Regions from separate parts of the Streptomyces rectiverticillatus genome, predicted to be linked through region 2. Evidence: riboswitches for the same ligand, from Rfam matches in the RefSeq annotation. Region 2 holds a riboswitch; the other holds the start of a gene.
What was found. A riboswitch is a leader RNA that binds a small molecule or an ion and turns the genes downstream of it on or off. The one in region 2 is predicted to bind glycine.

Region 1 (7,548 bases), 4.0 Mb from region 2:
AGCGAACGCAGCAGCTCCTCGTACGCGTCGTACCGGCCGGGCGCCACCTGGCGCAGCATCTGCTCCACGCCGCTCTCCGCGCCCGCGCTCACCTGGGTCCGCCTCTTCTCTCGGCCTTGACTGCTGCGACTGCGACCCGGGAGCGCCGTCGCGCGCCCGTGGTCGTCCGACCAGCTTACGAGCCCGCCGGGGCGGACAGGGGAGGAGTCACAGGTCGCGGTCGTAGAACGGACGGATCCGGTCCCGCATCCAGTCGCCGACCGGGTCCCGCGCCACGTCCAGGAAGACCAGTTGGACGGGCCAGGGGACGGGCACGGAGCCGAGGGCCCGGCCGACGGCGGACAGCGCCGCGGAGCGGCTGCCGGGGTCCGGCAGGTCGAGCTCGACGCCGATGAACAGCGCGGGATCGGCCCCCTCGACGCTCGCGAGGGCGCGCCGCGCCGTCCGGACGACCCCGGCGGCGGCGAACTCCGGCCCGGCGGCCGCCAGGAAGGCCGTGGGCTCGTCCTGCCAGTCGGGCTCGAAGAGGCGGACGCGGCCGCCGGTGGCGTCGCCGTCCAGGGCGGTGCGGCCGGCCCGGCACAGCTCGGCGACGGCGGGCGGCGGCAGCGGCGCGCCCACGGAGCCCTCGGGGTTGATGACGATGCCGACCTGCGGGGGCAGGCCGCGGGCGAACTCGACGGCCGGGGCGACGGCGTACGGCATCCGCTCGCCGGCGACCCTCCGGAACTCGCCCTCGGAGCTGAAGACGGGCACGAAGGCCTGGCCGCCGAGCTCCAGCGCGGGCAGGTCGAGGCCGGCGCTGTCCGGACCGCCGCCGGACGGAAGCGGAACCCATACGTGGCTGCGGCCGAGCGCCTCCATGATGCGGGGGCCCGCGCCGGGCACGCCCACGGAGGCGGCGAGCACTTCTTCGAGTTCATTGGCGGGCGGGGCGGGCGGGGCGGCCGCGGGCGCGCCGCCGCCGGGGGCCGGACTCCAGCCGTACTGCCCGGGGATGCTCATCTCGTCCAACTCGTCCGATACCGCCCAACCACTCTCGACGTAGCCGCACATGCACCCTAACGGCTGTACCCCCGCCGGCTCCTGCCGGCTGCCGAAATCGCCGGTGACGTCCCAGGTCAGGGCGGGCCGCAGGGGCCTTCGTCCCCTCCCGTCACGGCACCGGCCGTAGCGACCGGGTTGCACAGGGACACCGCAGGTCACACGGTGATCGGGCAGCTGCCCTGCAGCGCCACCGGTTCCGCCGGCCCCGCCGGCCCGCCGGGTCCTCGCACCGAAGGGAACCTCCAGCATGCGTGTCAACAAGTTCGCCGCCTCGGCGATAGCCGTCGCCGCCTGCGGCTCCGTGGCCGTCGGCGTCGCGGGCCCCTCCCTGGCCGCCGTGAACGCACCGGACCCCGACATGTCCGTCGTGCTCCCGGCCACCGAGCCGAAGTCCGCGGCCGCCGTCCACCAGCAGCTCGACGCGGTGGGACAGCTGGGGGAGGCACTCACGCTGGTCTCCCGGATCGGCAAGGAGGCGCAGTCCAGGACGCCGGACACCGACGCGCTCAAGGAGATGCAGCAGCGGCTGCGGTCGTCGGCCGACCGGCTCACGGACTCCCTGCGGCAGTCCCCGGCCGCCTCGGGGCGCCCGGCTGCGGCCCCGCCGGACGACGTCCACGATCTACTGAAGAAGCTGCAGAAGGCGATCGGGCAGCTGATCGACGCGGCGACGAGGAAGGACTCGGCAGGCGTCCAGTCGGCGATCACGGAGGCCCTCGCCGTCGTGAAGGACCTCCTGGCGAAACTCCCGCTGGCGGGAGACGGCTCGACGCTGCCGGCACCGCTGCCGCTGTAGGCGGCGCACACACTCGCTGCCGCACATCGGCCCCGAGGAGCCGGGCGCACCTACTCGAAGGTGCTCCTCTACTCGAAAGTGATCCTCCGCAGGGCGTCCGCCGCCCCGCGGTCCAGCAGGATCACCGAGGCCACCCCCGCCGGCAGTCTCCCGGCGCCCTGCGCGGCCGGCGGGCCCGAGGCCGTAGCGAGCAGCCGGGCCATCGCCCTGCGGTGCCGGCGGAAGGCGTACGGCGAGACGCCGCGGCCCCGCGCCGCCTGCCCGGCCAGCGCAGTGCTCGGCGGCACGTCGAGGAGGAGCAGGTGGGCCGCGCCGCCCCGGCGCCGTGCGTCACGCGCGACCCAGCGGCGGACCCAGCCGCGCTGCCCGCAGTCGTGCACGACGGCGCTCGCGGTGGAGCGCAGGGCGCGCCGCAGCGCCGCGTAGTGCGCGAGCCGGGCGAAGGGCCGGTAGGCGGCGTACGGCAGCCAGCGGGGTGCGTGCCGCTCCAGGCGCTCCCGGGCGTCCTGGGAGTCGATGCACCAGACGATGCCGTCCTGCGCGTCCAGCACGGACACGGCCCGCCGGATGAGCGTGGACTTCCCGCTCCCGGGCAGCCCGGAGACGATCAGCACGTCCCCCGCGGGGAAGCGGAGCTCCCCCCGGCCCGCCCCGGAGCGCAGGTCGGACACCCCCGCCCGGGGCCGCGCCGCGCCGCTCTCCCCCGCGGGCGCGCCGTGCACCCTTGCGGGCCCGGCCTTCCCTGCCGTCGGTGCTGTTGCCATCCGTTCCGCCCCTCCCCCGGCCCCGGTCACTGCCCGTCACTGCCCCCTACCCACAGAACGTAAAGGAAAGGTAATCGAATTCGGGGGCCGCCGGGCAGTCCGTAACGCGCCCGTACGTGCAATGATGTGCGCGCCAACTGCGTATCCAACTGCATACCGGCCGCTCGAATCCGCGCGGGAGAGTCCCAGGCTGCACGCTACGCCGTGTGCGCTGGGCGCCGAAGGAGCAAGTTCCTCCCTTGAATCTCTCAGGCCCCGTACCGCGCGGACGAGGCAGATCTGAAAAGCGGGCCGCATCGTGCGCGGCTCCACCCAAGGTGCAAGCCGGGCCCCCGCGTGTCGCGGTGGCTTCCGGTGAACCTCTCAGGTTCCGATGACAGATGGGGAGGACGTCCTCACTGCCATGTCCGGGAGCCCACACCATGACCGACAGCCCTCGCCGCACAGCCCTCGACGCCCTGCACCGCGAGCTCGGCGCGACCATGACCGACTTCGCGGGCTGGGACATGCCGCTGCGCTACGGCAGCGAGCGCGACGAGCACGTCGCGGTCCGCACCCGCGCCGGTCTGTTCGACCTCTCGCACATGGGTGAGATCACCGTGACCGGCCCGCAGGCCGCCGCCCTGCTGGACTTCGCCCTCGTGGGCAACATAGGGAGCGTCGCCGTCGGCCGCGCCCGCTACACGATGATCTGCCGGGAGGACGGCGGCATCCTGGACGACCTGATCGTCTACCGCCTCGCCGGCACCGAGTACATGGTCGTCGCCAACGCCTCCAACGCGCAGACGGTGCTGGACGCGCTGACCGAGCGCGCCGCCGGCTTCGACGCGGCCGTCCGCGACGACCGCGACGCCTACGCCCTCCTCGCCGTCCAGGGACCGGCCTCGCCCGCCATCCTGAAGTCCCTGACGGACGCCGACCTGGACGGCCTGAAGTACTACGCGGGCCTGCCGGGCACCGTCGCGGGCGTCCCGGCCCTGATCGCCCGCACCGGCTACACCGGCGAGGACGGCTTCGAGCTGTTCGTCGCGCCGGGCGACGCCGTCAAGCTGTGGCAGGCCCTCACCGAGGCGGGCGCGGACGCCGGCCTCGTGCCGTGCGGGCTCTCCTGCCGCGACACGCTGCGCCTGGAGGCGGGCATGCCGCTGTACGGGCACGAGCTGACGACCGCGACCACCCCCTTCGACGCGGGCCTGGGCAGGGTCGTGAAGTTCGAGAAGGAGGGCGACTTCGTGGGCCGCGCCGCGCTGGAGGCGGCCGCGGAGCGCGCCGAGGCGCAGCCGCCGCGCAAGCTGGTCGGCCTGATCGCCGAGGGCCGCCGCGTGCCGCGCGCCGGCTTCGCGGTGGTGGCCGGCGGCGAGGTCGTCGGCGAGGTCACCTCCGGCGCCCCCTCCCCCACGCTCGGCAAGCCGATCGCCATCGCCTACGTGGACGCGGCGCACGCCGCTCCCGGCACGCAGGGCGTGGGCGTGGACATCCGCGGCAGCCACGAGCCGTACGAGGTCGTGGCCCTGCCCTTCTACAAGCGGCAGCGTTGATCTTCCCCGTGGCTCGCCCGGGGGCTCCCCTGCCCTCTCTCATCTCCCTCTGTCAAGACCCGTTGCACAAGCACTCACGCGCATCCAGGAGAATCTAGCCATGAGCAACCCCCAGCAGCTGCGCTACAGCAAGGAGCACGAGTGGCTGTCGGCCGTCGACGCGGACGGCGTGGCCACGGTCGGCATCACCGAGTTCGCCGCGAATTCGCTCGGTGACGTCGTCTTCGCCCAGCTCCCGGCCGTCGGTGACACCGTCACCGCGGGCGAGACCTGCGGCGAGCTGGAGTCGACCAAGTCGGTCAGCGACCTGTACTCCCCGGTGACCGGCGAGGTCACCGAGGCCAACCAGGACGTCGTGGACGACCCCGCGCTGGTGAACTCCGCCCCCTTCACGGGCGGCTGGCTGTTCAAGGTGAAGATCACGGACGAGCCGGCGGACCTCCTGTCCGCCGCCGAGTACGACGGCTTCACCGCAGGCTGACCCCTCCCCTCGCCCTCCCCTCGCCCAGGAAGTCCAGGAAGAACTCATGTCTCTGCTGAACAGCTCCCTCCATGAGCTCGACCCCGACGTCGCCGCCGCTGTCGACGCCGAACTCCACCGCCAGCAGTCCACCCTCGAGATGATCGCCTCGGAGAACTTCGCTCCGGTCGCGGTCATGGAGGCCCAGGGCTCGGTCCTCACCAACAAGTACGCCGAGGGCTACCCCGGCCGCCGTTACTACGGTGGCTGCGAGCACGTCGATGTCGTCGAGCAGATCGCCATCGACCGGATCAAGGCGCTCTTCGGTGCCGAGCACGCGAACGTCCAGCCGCACTCCGGTGCGCAGGCCAACGCCGCCGCGATGTTCGCGCTGCTCAAGCCGGGCGACACCATCCTGGGTCTGAACCTCGCCCACGGCGGGCACCTGACCCACGGCATGAAGATCAACTTCTCCGGCAAGCTCTACAACGTGGTCGCCTACCACGTCGACGAGCAGACCAACCTGGTCGACATGGAGGAGGTCGAGCGCCTCGCCAAGGAGCACCGCCCGAAGCTGATCGTCGCCGGCTGGTCCGCGTACCCGCGCCAGCTGGACTTCGCCGCCTTCCGCCGGATCGCGGACGAGGTCGGCGCGTACCTGATGGTCGACATGGCCCACTTCGCGGGCCTCGTCGCCGCCGGGCTGCACCCCTCGCCGGTGCCGCACGCGCACGTCGTGACGACCACCACGCACAAGACCCTCGGCGGTCCCCGCGGCGGTGTGATCCTCTGCACTGCCGAGCTGGCCAAGAAGATCAACTCTGCTGTCTTCCCCGGTCAGCAGGGTGGCCCGCTGGAGCACGTGATCGCCGCGAAGGCCGTCTCCTTCAAGGTCGCGGCCAGCGAGGAGTTCAAGGAGCGCCAGCAGCGTACGCTGGAGGGCGCGAAGATCCTGGCCGAGCGCCTGGTGCAGCCGGACGTCGCCGAGGCGGGCGTGTCCGTCCTCTCCGGCGGTACGGACGTGCACCTGGTGCTGGTGGACCTGCGCAACTCCGAGCTGGACGGCCAGCAGGCCGAGGACCGCCTCCACGAGGTCGGGATCACGGTCAACCGGAACGCCATCCCGAACGACCCGCGGCCGCCGATGGTCACCTCGGGTCTGCGGATCGGCACCCCGGCGCTGGCCACCCGCGGCTTCCAGGCGGAGGACTTCCGTGAGGTCGCCGACATCATCGCCGAGGCGCTGAAGCCGGTCTACGACGCGGAGGCCCTGCGCGGCCGCGTCACGGCCCTGGCGGACAAGCACCCGCTGTACCCCGGCCTGAAGTAACACATCGGCATCCGATTTACGCGTCGGTACGGGGCACCGGGCACACTGAAGAGTGAGCGCCCGGTGCCCCGCACCACGCGCGCCCCCGTACCACCGTGGGCACCCCCGTTCAGCACGACCCGTACCACCTCCAAGCAGACAGGGAGCAGCCACCGTGGCCATCTCCGTTTTCGATCTCTTCTCGATCGGCATAGGCCCGTCCAGCTCCCACACGGTGGGCCCCATGCGGGCCGCGCTGATGTTCACGCGACGGCTGAAGAACGAGGGCCTGCTGGCCCACACCACCTCCGTCCGGGCCGAGCTCTTCGGCTCGCTCGGCGCCACCGGCCACGGCCACGGCACCCCCAAGGCCGTCCTGCTCGGCCTGGAGGGCTACTCCCCGCGCACCGTCGACGTCGAGCTCGCGGACGCCGAGGTCGAGCGCATCCGCGAGTCGAAGCGGCTGCGGCTGCTCGGCGCGGAGATCGGCAGCACCCACGAGATCGACTTCGACGCGTCGACGCAGCTGATCCTGCACCGCCGCCGCTCCCTGCCGTACCACGCCAACGGCATGACCCTCTTCGCCTACGACGAGGCCGGCGCCCCCCTGCTGGAGAAGACCTACTACTCCGTCGGCGGCGGTTTCGTCGTGGACGAGGACGCGGTCGGCGAGGACCGCATCAAGCTGGACGACACCGTCCTGAAGTACCCCTTCCGCACCGGCGACGAGCTGCTGCGGATGTCCCGCGAGTCGGGCCTGTCGATCTCCGCGATGATGATGGAGAACGAGAAGGCCTGGCGCACCGAGCAGGAGATCCGCGAGGGCCTGCTGGAGATCTGGGGCGTGATGCAGGCGTGCGTCGCGCGCGGCATGTCCCGCGAGGGCATCCTGCCGGGCGGCCTGAAGGTCCGCCGCCGCGCCGCGAACACCGCCCGCCAGCTGCGCGCCGAGGGCGACCCGCAGGCCCGCGCCATGGAGTGGATCACGATCTACGCCATGGCCGTCAACGAGGAGAACGCCGCGGGCGGCCGCGTCGTGACCGCGCCGACCAACGGCGCCGCCGGCATCATCCCGGCCGTCCTGCACTACTACATGAACTTCGTGCCCGGCGCGGACGAGGACGGCATCGTCCGCTTCCTGCTCGCCGCGGGCGCCATCGGCCTGCTGTTCAAGGAGAACGCCTCGATCTCCGGCGCCGAGGTCGGCTGCCAGGGCGAGGTCGGCTCCGCCTGCTCCATGGCCTCCGGCGGCCTCGCCGAGGTGCTGGGCGGCTCCGCCGAGCAGGTGGAGAACGCCGCCGAGATCGGCATGGAGCACAACCTCGGCCTGACCTGCGACCCGGTCGGCGGCCTCGTCCAGATCCCGTGCATCGAGCGCAACGGCATGGCCGCCGCCAAGGCGGTCACCGCGGCCCGCATGGCCCTGCGCGGCGACGGCCGGCACCACGTCTCCCTCGACAAGGTCATCAAGACCATGAAGGAGACGGGCGCGGACATGAGCGTGAAGTACAAGGAGACGGCGCGCGGCGGCCTCGCCGTGAACATCATCGAGTGCTGACGCACCGCTGAGCGCACCGCTCCACGAAAGGCGCCCCCGCCCGGCTGATGCCGGGCGGGGGCGCACCTCGTGTGCG
Region 2 (7,548 bases):
TCCTCCAGGGTCGGCAGAATACCGATCATCACGATCCCGGAATCGACCTCCATGGCCTTCCGGTCGGCATAGGAGAGAGCCGTCCGCAACTCTTCGGCAAGCTGGTCCAGGACGCTCCCGGACAGCCGGTGCGGAACAATATTCACTTCCAGGTTGAACCGGCCGAGTTCGGTCTGGAAATCACCGCTCGCGATACGCTCGAGCACTTCGGCGTTCACCATGCTCGGCATCCCGTCGGCCCCCGCGAGATTCAGCTCGATCTCCAGGCCCATGAGATTCCTGGGACGGTCGAAACGCTTCTCTTCCAGCAGTCTCCCCAGCGCTTCCAGGCACTGCCGGAGCTTTGCCCGGTGGCGCTGTCGGTCAGCGAGGTCGACGCCCCCGGCCACGACCTTGTCCCCCATCGCAGGGTCCCTCCTCACGTGGGTCGCCGCGGCGCCGGCCGCTCGCGTCACGGTCGATGATGCCCAGCCAATGTGATCGATAACGCCCCGCCGGGGCCGCATACCCGCTACGCTCTCGGCAACGCATCCGGTGGCACATTCCGTGGGCATGACGGGCCGCCCGGGCTTTGCCGATAGCACAGGTGAAGCGCTGGTGATAGCGCTGGTGATAAACACCGACGAGATTCGGCCTACCCTGCCCGGGGCAGAATACGAGGTGGCGTGCCCCTACTCGGCACAGAATCACCGAAATCACCCTCGGACGAGGCCCTGATATCCCCTTGCCGGAAATACCGGCGACAGCTAGCCGAAACACCATGTGAACACGTGTCGTATAAACTTCGGGGACGAGGCGGAGAGTAGGCGCCACGGCCCCGGCAGCCGGTAAGGTCCCGGCCCCCCTCTGACCCCGCACGCCGACAGCGTCGTCCGCACCCTGCCCACGCACCACGTGTCTCCGAAGTGAGAGGCGACCCACCATGCCGCTGCATGTCCCCCCTGCCCCTGCGCCTGCCCTGCGCAGTGTTCTGAGCGCCCTCGGTTCCCCCTCCGCCGTCCGCGAGGCCCGCACTCCGTCGCTGAAGGCCGCGCAAGGGCCGCTGACCCCCGAACTCCCGCTGCCCGTCCACGTCCTGGAGCAGGCGGCGGGCCGCGGCGGCGCACCGCGCAGCCGGCTCACCGGCTGGCGGTTCCCGATCCGCAGCTCCGAGCGCGTGGTGGCCGCGGGCGAGACGGTGCAGACCGCGGACGGCTGGGCGTTCTCGCACTTCTGCGAGGGCCCCTACCTCGTCTCCACGGAACGCGCACTGCGGCAGGCGGAGGCACTCCCGACGCCGTACCAGCCCCGGCTGCTGTCCGTGCCCGGGCTCTACATGCTCACGCTCTGGCTGCACGGGGACATCGCCGCCGACCCCGCCTCGGGCCTGCCCGGCCCGGGTGATCTGCTCGTGCCGCTCGCACCGGCACCACCGGGGATCGCCGCGCACCGCCCGCACCGCTTCGCCGAGTTGATGCCGGTCCTCACGCTCCGGCTGACCCCCGCCCCGCTGCTGAAGACCCCCGCTTGAGGAGCCGCTACGGCAGTCTGACACCCCCTCCCTTCCCCGGCGCCCCGCGGCCTTCCGCCGCGGGGCGCACACGTGTACTCACCCTCCCGGACTAGCCCACTCCGACCACGGGTAACCACCCGGCCGGACAGTCATGTTGGAAGCAACCGCCCGCATGGGTGATGCGTCTCCAACGAGTGAGGAGCGCTGCCGGGAAATCCCTGCGGAATCACGCCCGTGGGGCAACACTGGTATCGACCAACCGATTCGCCAACGGGGGGCGGCATGAACACCGAATCGAGCCGCAGGACAGCCACCACATCGCAGCGAAAGAACCCTTCCATGTGCCAGCACCAGCCCACGTGCCCCTCAGCCGACTCCACCGACCGGGAAGCCGCGCACCTCGTGGCGCACCACCCCGAGCAGGGCTGGAGTCTGCTGTGCAACGGAGTCCTGCACTTCGAGGACACCGGTGAGCTGCTGCCGGACGGCCAGATCATCGCGCCGCACCGGCCGCTGGACACGGGAAACGTGGTGACTGCTGCCTGAGCTCACGCACCACCGCAATCAGCGCCAGAGCACCACAGCGCTCGCACACCGCACGACAGGAACGCCGCACCACAGGAATCACCGCACCACCCGCACGCAAGGGGCCGGCCCGGCGAAATCGCCGAACCGGCCCCGACTTGTGCCGGGCCTCAGCCGAGGCCCGCGGCTCCGTCAGCCGTCGTAGTCCTCCAGCGGCGGGCAGGAGCACACGAGGTTGCGGTCGCCGTACGCACCGTCGACGCGGCGCACCGGCGGCCAGTACTTGTCGGCCGAGACCCCGGCGGGGAAGACGGCCTCCTCACGGCTGTAGGGGTGCTCCCACTCGCCCGCCACGGACGCGGCGGTGTGCGGGGCGTTCCGCAGCGGGTTGTCGTCCTTGCTCCACTCCCCCGAGCCGACCTTCTCGATCTCGGCACGGATCGCGATCATCGCCTCGCAGAAGCGGTCCAGCTCGGCGATGTCCTCGCTCTCCGTGGGCTCGATCATCAGGGTGCCGGCCACCGGGAAGGACATCGTCGGCGCGTGGAAGCCGTAGTCGATGAGCCGCTTGGCGACGTCGTCGACGCTCACTCCGGTCGCCTTGGTCAGCGGCCGCAGGTCGACGATGCACTCGTGGGCCACCAGGCCGTTCGGGCCGGTGTAGAGCACCGGGTAGTGCGGCTCCATGCACTTGGCGATGTAGTTGGCGCCGAGCACCGCCACCTGCGTGGCGCGCTTGAGGCCCTCGCCGCCCATCAGCCGGACGTACGCCCAGGAGATCGGCAGGATGCCGGCGGAGCCCCAGGGCGCCGCGGAGATCGGGCCGACGCCCGTCGCCGGGCCGGCGGTGGGCTGCAGCGGGTGGTTGGGGAGGTACGGCGCGAGGTGCGCGCGGACGGCGACCGGGCCGACGCCGGGACCGCCGCCGCCGTGCGGGATGCAGAAGGTCTTGTGCAGGTTCAGGTGCGAGACGTCGCCGCCGAACTTGCCCGGCTCCGCCAGGCCCACCAGGGCGTTGAGGTTGGCGCCGTCCACGTAGACCTGGCCGCCGGCCTCGTGCACGGCCGCGCAGATGTCGGCGACGTGCTCCTCGAAGACGCCGTGCGTCGACGGGTAGGTGATCATCAGTACGGCCAGCTCGTCGCGGTACTGCTCGATCTTGGCGTGCAGGTCCTGGGCGTCGACCTCGCCGTCGTCGGCCGTCTTGACCACGACGACCTTCATGCCGGCCATCACGGCGCTGGCGGCGTTGGTGCCGTGCGCGGAGGACGGGATCAGACAGACGGTGCGCTGCTCGTCGCCGTTGGCGCGGTGGTAGGCGCGGACGGCCAGCAGGCCGGCGAGCTCGCCCTGGGACCCGGCGTTCGGCTGGATGGAGACCTTGTCGTAGCCGGTGACCGCGGCGAGCCGCTCCTCCAGCTCCGTGATGAGCGTGACGTAGCCCTCGGCCTGCTCGATCGGCGCGAAGGGGTGCAGCGCGCCGAACTCGGGCCAGGTGACCGGCTCCATCTCGGTCGTGGCGTTGAGCTTCATGGTGCACGAGCCGAGCGGGATCATGCCGCGGTCCAGGGCGTAGTCCCGGTCGGCGAGGCGGCGCAGGTAGCGCAGCATGGCCGTCTCGGAGCGGTGCTCGTGGAAGACCGGGTGCGTGAGGTAGTCACCGGTGCGCAGGAGGGCCTCGGGGAGGGCCTCGGCGGCCACCGCGTCGAGCGCCTCGACGTCACCGGCCACGCCGAACGCGGCCCAGACGGAGTCCAGGTGGGCGCGGGTGGTGGTCTCGTCGCAGGCGATGCCCACGTGGTCGGCGTCGGTCAGGCGCAGGTTGACGCCGCGCTCGCGGGCGGCCTCGACGACCTCGGCGGCCCGGCCCGGGACGCGCGCGGTCAGGGTGTCGAAGTAGGCGCCGTGCACGAGCTCGACGCCCCCGGCACGCAGGCCCTCGGCGAGGATCGCGGCGTAGCGGTGGGTGCGACGGCCGATGGCGGCCAGGCCCTCGGGGCCGTGGTAGACGGCGTACATGCCGGCCATGACGGCGAGGAGCACCTGGGCGGTGCAGATGTTGCTGGTGGCCTTCTCGCGGCGGATGTGCTGCTCGCGGGTCTGCAGGGCCAGGCGGTAGGCCTTGTTGCCGTCGGCGTCGACGGAGACGCCGACGAGGCGGCCGGGGAGGCTGCGGGCGAACTGCTCGCGCACGGCCATGAACCCGGCGTGCGGGCCGCCGAAGCCCATCGGGACGCCGAAGCGCTGGGTGGTGCCGACCGCGATGTCCGCGCCGAGCTCGCCGGGCGAGGTCAGCAGGGTCAGGGCGAGCAGGTCGGCGGCAACGGTGACGATCGCGCCGAGCTCGTGGGCGCGCTCGATGACCGGGCGGAGATCGCGCACGGCACCGGAGGCGCCGGGGTACTGCAGGAGGACGCCGAAGACACCGCGCTCGGCGATCTCGTCCGGGATGCCCGCGCTCAGATCGGCGACGACGACCTCGACGCCCGTCGGCTCGGCGCGCGTCTCGATCACGGCGATCGTCTGCGGCAGCGTGTCGGCGTCGATGAGGAAGACGCCCTTCTTGACCTTGCCGACGCGGCGGGACAGGGCCATGGCCTCGGCGGCCGCGGTGCCCTCGTCGAGGAGGGAGGCGCCGGAGGTGGGCAGCCCGGTGAGGTCGGCGACGACGGTCTGGAAGTTGAGCAGGGCCTCCAGGCGGCCCTGGGAGATCTCCGGCTGGTACGGCGTGTAGGCCGTGTACCAGGCGGGGTTCTCCATGACGTTGCGCAGGATCACCGGCGGGGTGAACGTGCCGTGGTAACCGAGGCCGATCATCGGGGCGAGGACCTGGTTGCGGTCGGCGAGCGTCCGCAGTTCGGCGAGGACCTCGGCCTCGCTGCGGGCCTCCGGCAGGGCCAGGGCACCCACGCTCTTGATCACTTCCGGCACGGCGGCGGCAGTGAGCTCGTCCAGCGACCCGAAGCCGACCTGGGCGAGCATCTTGGCCTGGGCCTCGCCGTCGGGACCTATGTGGCGGCGCTCGAACGGGGTGTCCCGCTCCAGGTCGGAAAGGGGGATGCGGTGGGCAGTCATCTGCGGAGGCCTCCTGGTCGTTGCGACCTGCGAGGGGTACCACGGCGCGGGTACCCGGACGGCCTCCCCCTCTGTCATCTCAACCTGAGAGCTTCACCGGACCACAGCGCACGGCCCGGCTTTCACCGTCGGTGAGGAAGGGCTTCGGCGCTTGACTGTCCGGGCCCGCCCTGCTTTCCAGAGTGACCTCGTCCGTGCGGTACGGGTGCCTGAGAGATTCCGGGGAGGATTTGCTCCTTCGGCGCCTCCGTCGGCCCCACTGAGGTGGGCTTCCGGAGGACTCTCCCGCACGGATTCTGCGGCCATTCGCCAGCCTACCAGCGCGGCTTTCCCGGCGGATCTCCCGAGTGGCCGCTTCTCGCTTTGTGTTTTTACGTGGGGAGAGATGCCGATACAGGGAGGAACCGTGCAGAGCGACATCGATCCCCGGAGCCTGATCGGACGGAAGGTCTTCGACCGCGACGGGGCGAAGATCGGCACGGTGGACGAGGTCTATCTCGACGACGCGACGGGCGAGCCGTTGTGGGCGGCCGTACGCACCGGCTTCTTCCGGCGGGACGCCTTCATCCCCCTGGCGACCAGCGAGGTCTCGGGAGAGAGCCTGCGCACGGCGTACGACCGGGCACTGATCAAGGAAGCACCCGACTTCGGCGTCGGCCGCCACCTGTCACCCGAGCAGGAACTGCAGCTTTACCACCACTACCGGCTGACTATCCCGGGACCGGAACCGGGGACGGGTTTGACGCCGGGCCCAGGCACGGCGTCAAACCCGGGGGCGGCGGGCCCCGGACCGGGGCCGGGGCCAGAGCCGGGGCCGGAGTCGAGCCCGGAGCCGGGGCCAGAGTCGGGGCCAGAGTCGAGGCCAGGGCCAGAGTCGGGGCCGGAGCCGGAGTCGAGGCCAGAGTCGGGGTCGGAACTCGGACTGCAGCCGAGATCCGAGCCGGGACCGGGATCCGGAACAAGGTCGGAATCCGGACCGGAATAGAGATCCGGCCCAGTATCGGGACCCGGATTGGGGCCAGGACCCGGGCCGGGAGCGGAATCCGAACCGGAGCCGGGCCCCGGACCAGGCCCGGAATCCGGCTCGGGTCCGGAGCCGCGATCCGGATCAAAGCCGGACTCAGGACCAAGACCCGGAACCAGCTCAGGCCTGCAATCCACACAAGGCCCGGAACCCAGCTCACGTCCGGAGCCACGATCCGACTCAAAGCCGGACTCGGGGCCGAGGCCCGGAATCCGGCCCAGGCCCGGAATCCAGCTCAGCCCCGGAGCCACGATCCGGATCAAAGCCGGACTCGGGGCCAAGGCCAGGACCCGGCCCAGGCCCGGAATCCCGCTCGGCGCCGGAATCCGGCTCGGGGCCGGAGCCACGATCCGGATCAAAGCCGGACCCGAGACCGAGGCCCGGAACCTGCCCAGGCCCGCAATCCACCCAAGACCCGGAACCCGGGTCGGGGCCGCAAGCCGGCTCAGGTGGGCCCGCCGTCGGCCCCCCGGAGCTGCGATCCGGATCAAGGCCGGGCTCCGAGCCGGGGCCGGGCCCTGCGTCCGTCGGCCGCCGCGGCGCCGGCCGGGCGCGGTCGGGCCCGCCCGGAGGCGGATCAGCGAGCTGATCCGCCTCCGGGTCCTGCTGTACGAGGGGCAGCGGCTCCCCCGGCTCCAGCGCGGGGTCGTCGACCGCGAACGTCCGTACCCGGCCCGGCTCCGACCAGGGCTGTTCGAACCGCACGGTGACCCGGCCGACCCCGCTGCCCTGCACCCACCCCGCCCCGTACTCGGCGTGCCGCACGTCCAGCCCCGGCAGCCAGCGCCGCGGCCTCACCTCCGCGCCCGCTGTATCCCCCCGCACCTCACCCTGCGCCTCACCCGGGCCCTGCGGCGCCTCCACCGCATCCGCCGCACCTGCCGCACCCGTGGCGGCGGCCAAGGCCGCCGCCTCGCTCGCGGCCTGCGCGAAGAGGTCCTCCTGGGTGTAGTCGGCGAGCCCGCTGACCCCGACGCCCAGCAGCCGGACCCCGGCCGTGGTGTCCACCCCGTCGATCAGCCGGGCCGCCGCCTCCTTGACCACCGCGGGGTCGTCCGTCGGGCCGCGAAGCGTCTCCGAGCGGGTCAGCGTCGAGAAGTCGTAGCTGCGCACCTTGATGACCACGGTGCGCCCGGACCGGCCGGCGGCCCGCAGCCGCTGCACGCACCGCTCGGCGAGCCGGGAGATCTCCATCTGCACCCGCGACCGATCGGTCAGGTCCTCCTCGAAGGTGTCCTCCACGGAGACGGACTTGGCATCCCGGTCGGCGACGACGGGACGGTCGTCATGCCCGGTGGCCAGGGCATACAGCCCCGCGCCATGGGCCTTGCCCAGGAGCCGCACGAGCTCCGCCTCGCCCGCCTCGGCCGTCTCCGCGACGGTGGTGATGCCGGCCCGGCGCAGCGTCTCGGCGGTGGCCGGGCCGACGCCC

Region 1: linked by a shared signal. The riboswitch ahead of gcvT (glycine cleavage system aminomethyltransferase GcvT) and the one ahead of gcvP (aminomethyl-transferring glycine dehydrogenase) in region 2 are both predicted to bind glycine.

The regions. Positions count from the first base shown of each region.
Region 1 covers NZ_CP040752.1:5,181,020-5,188,567, reverse strand. Annotated here, with positions in the region: gene FGW37_RS22820 (enhanced serine sensitivity protein SseB C-terminal domain-containing protein) at 1-59, opposite strand, end outside; gene FGW37_RS22815 (enhanced serine sensitivity protein SseB) at 208-1,005, opposite strand; gene FGW37_RS22810 (hypothetical protein) at 1,295-1,843, shown strand; gene FGW37_RS22805 (AAA family ATPase) at 1,912-2,607, opposite strand; glycine riboswitch at 2,773-2,880, shown strand; gene gcvT (glycine cleavage system aminomethyltransferase GcvT) at 3,030-4,145, shown strand; gene gcvH (glycine cleavage system protein GcvH) at 4,246-4,626, shown strand; gene glyA (serine hydroxymethyltransferase) at 4,673-5,935, shown strand; gene FGW37_RS22785 (L-serine ammonia-lyase) at 6,090-7,472, shown strand.
Region 2 covers NZ_CP040752.1:1,156,703-1,164,250, forward strand. Annotated here, with positions in the region: gene FGW37_RS04635 (glutamate-cysteine ligase family protein) at 1-404, opposite strand, end outside; gene FGW37_RS04640 (hypothetical protein) at 923-1,510, shown strand; gene FGW37_RS04645 (DUF5999 family protein) at 1,832-2,038, shown strand; gene gcvP (aminomethyl-transferring glycine dehydrogenase) at 2,210-5,092, opposite strand; glycine riboswitch at 5,154-5,279, opposite strand; glycine riboswitch at 5,280-5,390, opposite strand; partial or broken gene FGW37_RS33165 (PRC-barrel domain-containing protein) at 5,499-5,882, shown strand; gene FGW37_RS04660 (DNA polymerase IV) at 6,297-7,548, opposite strand, start outside.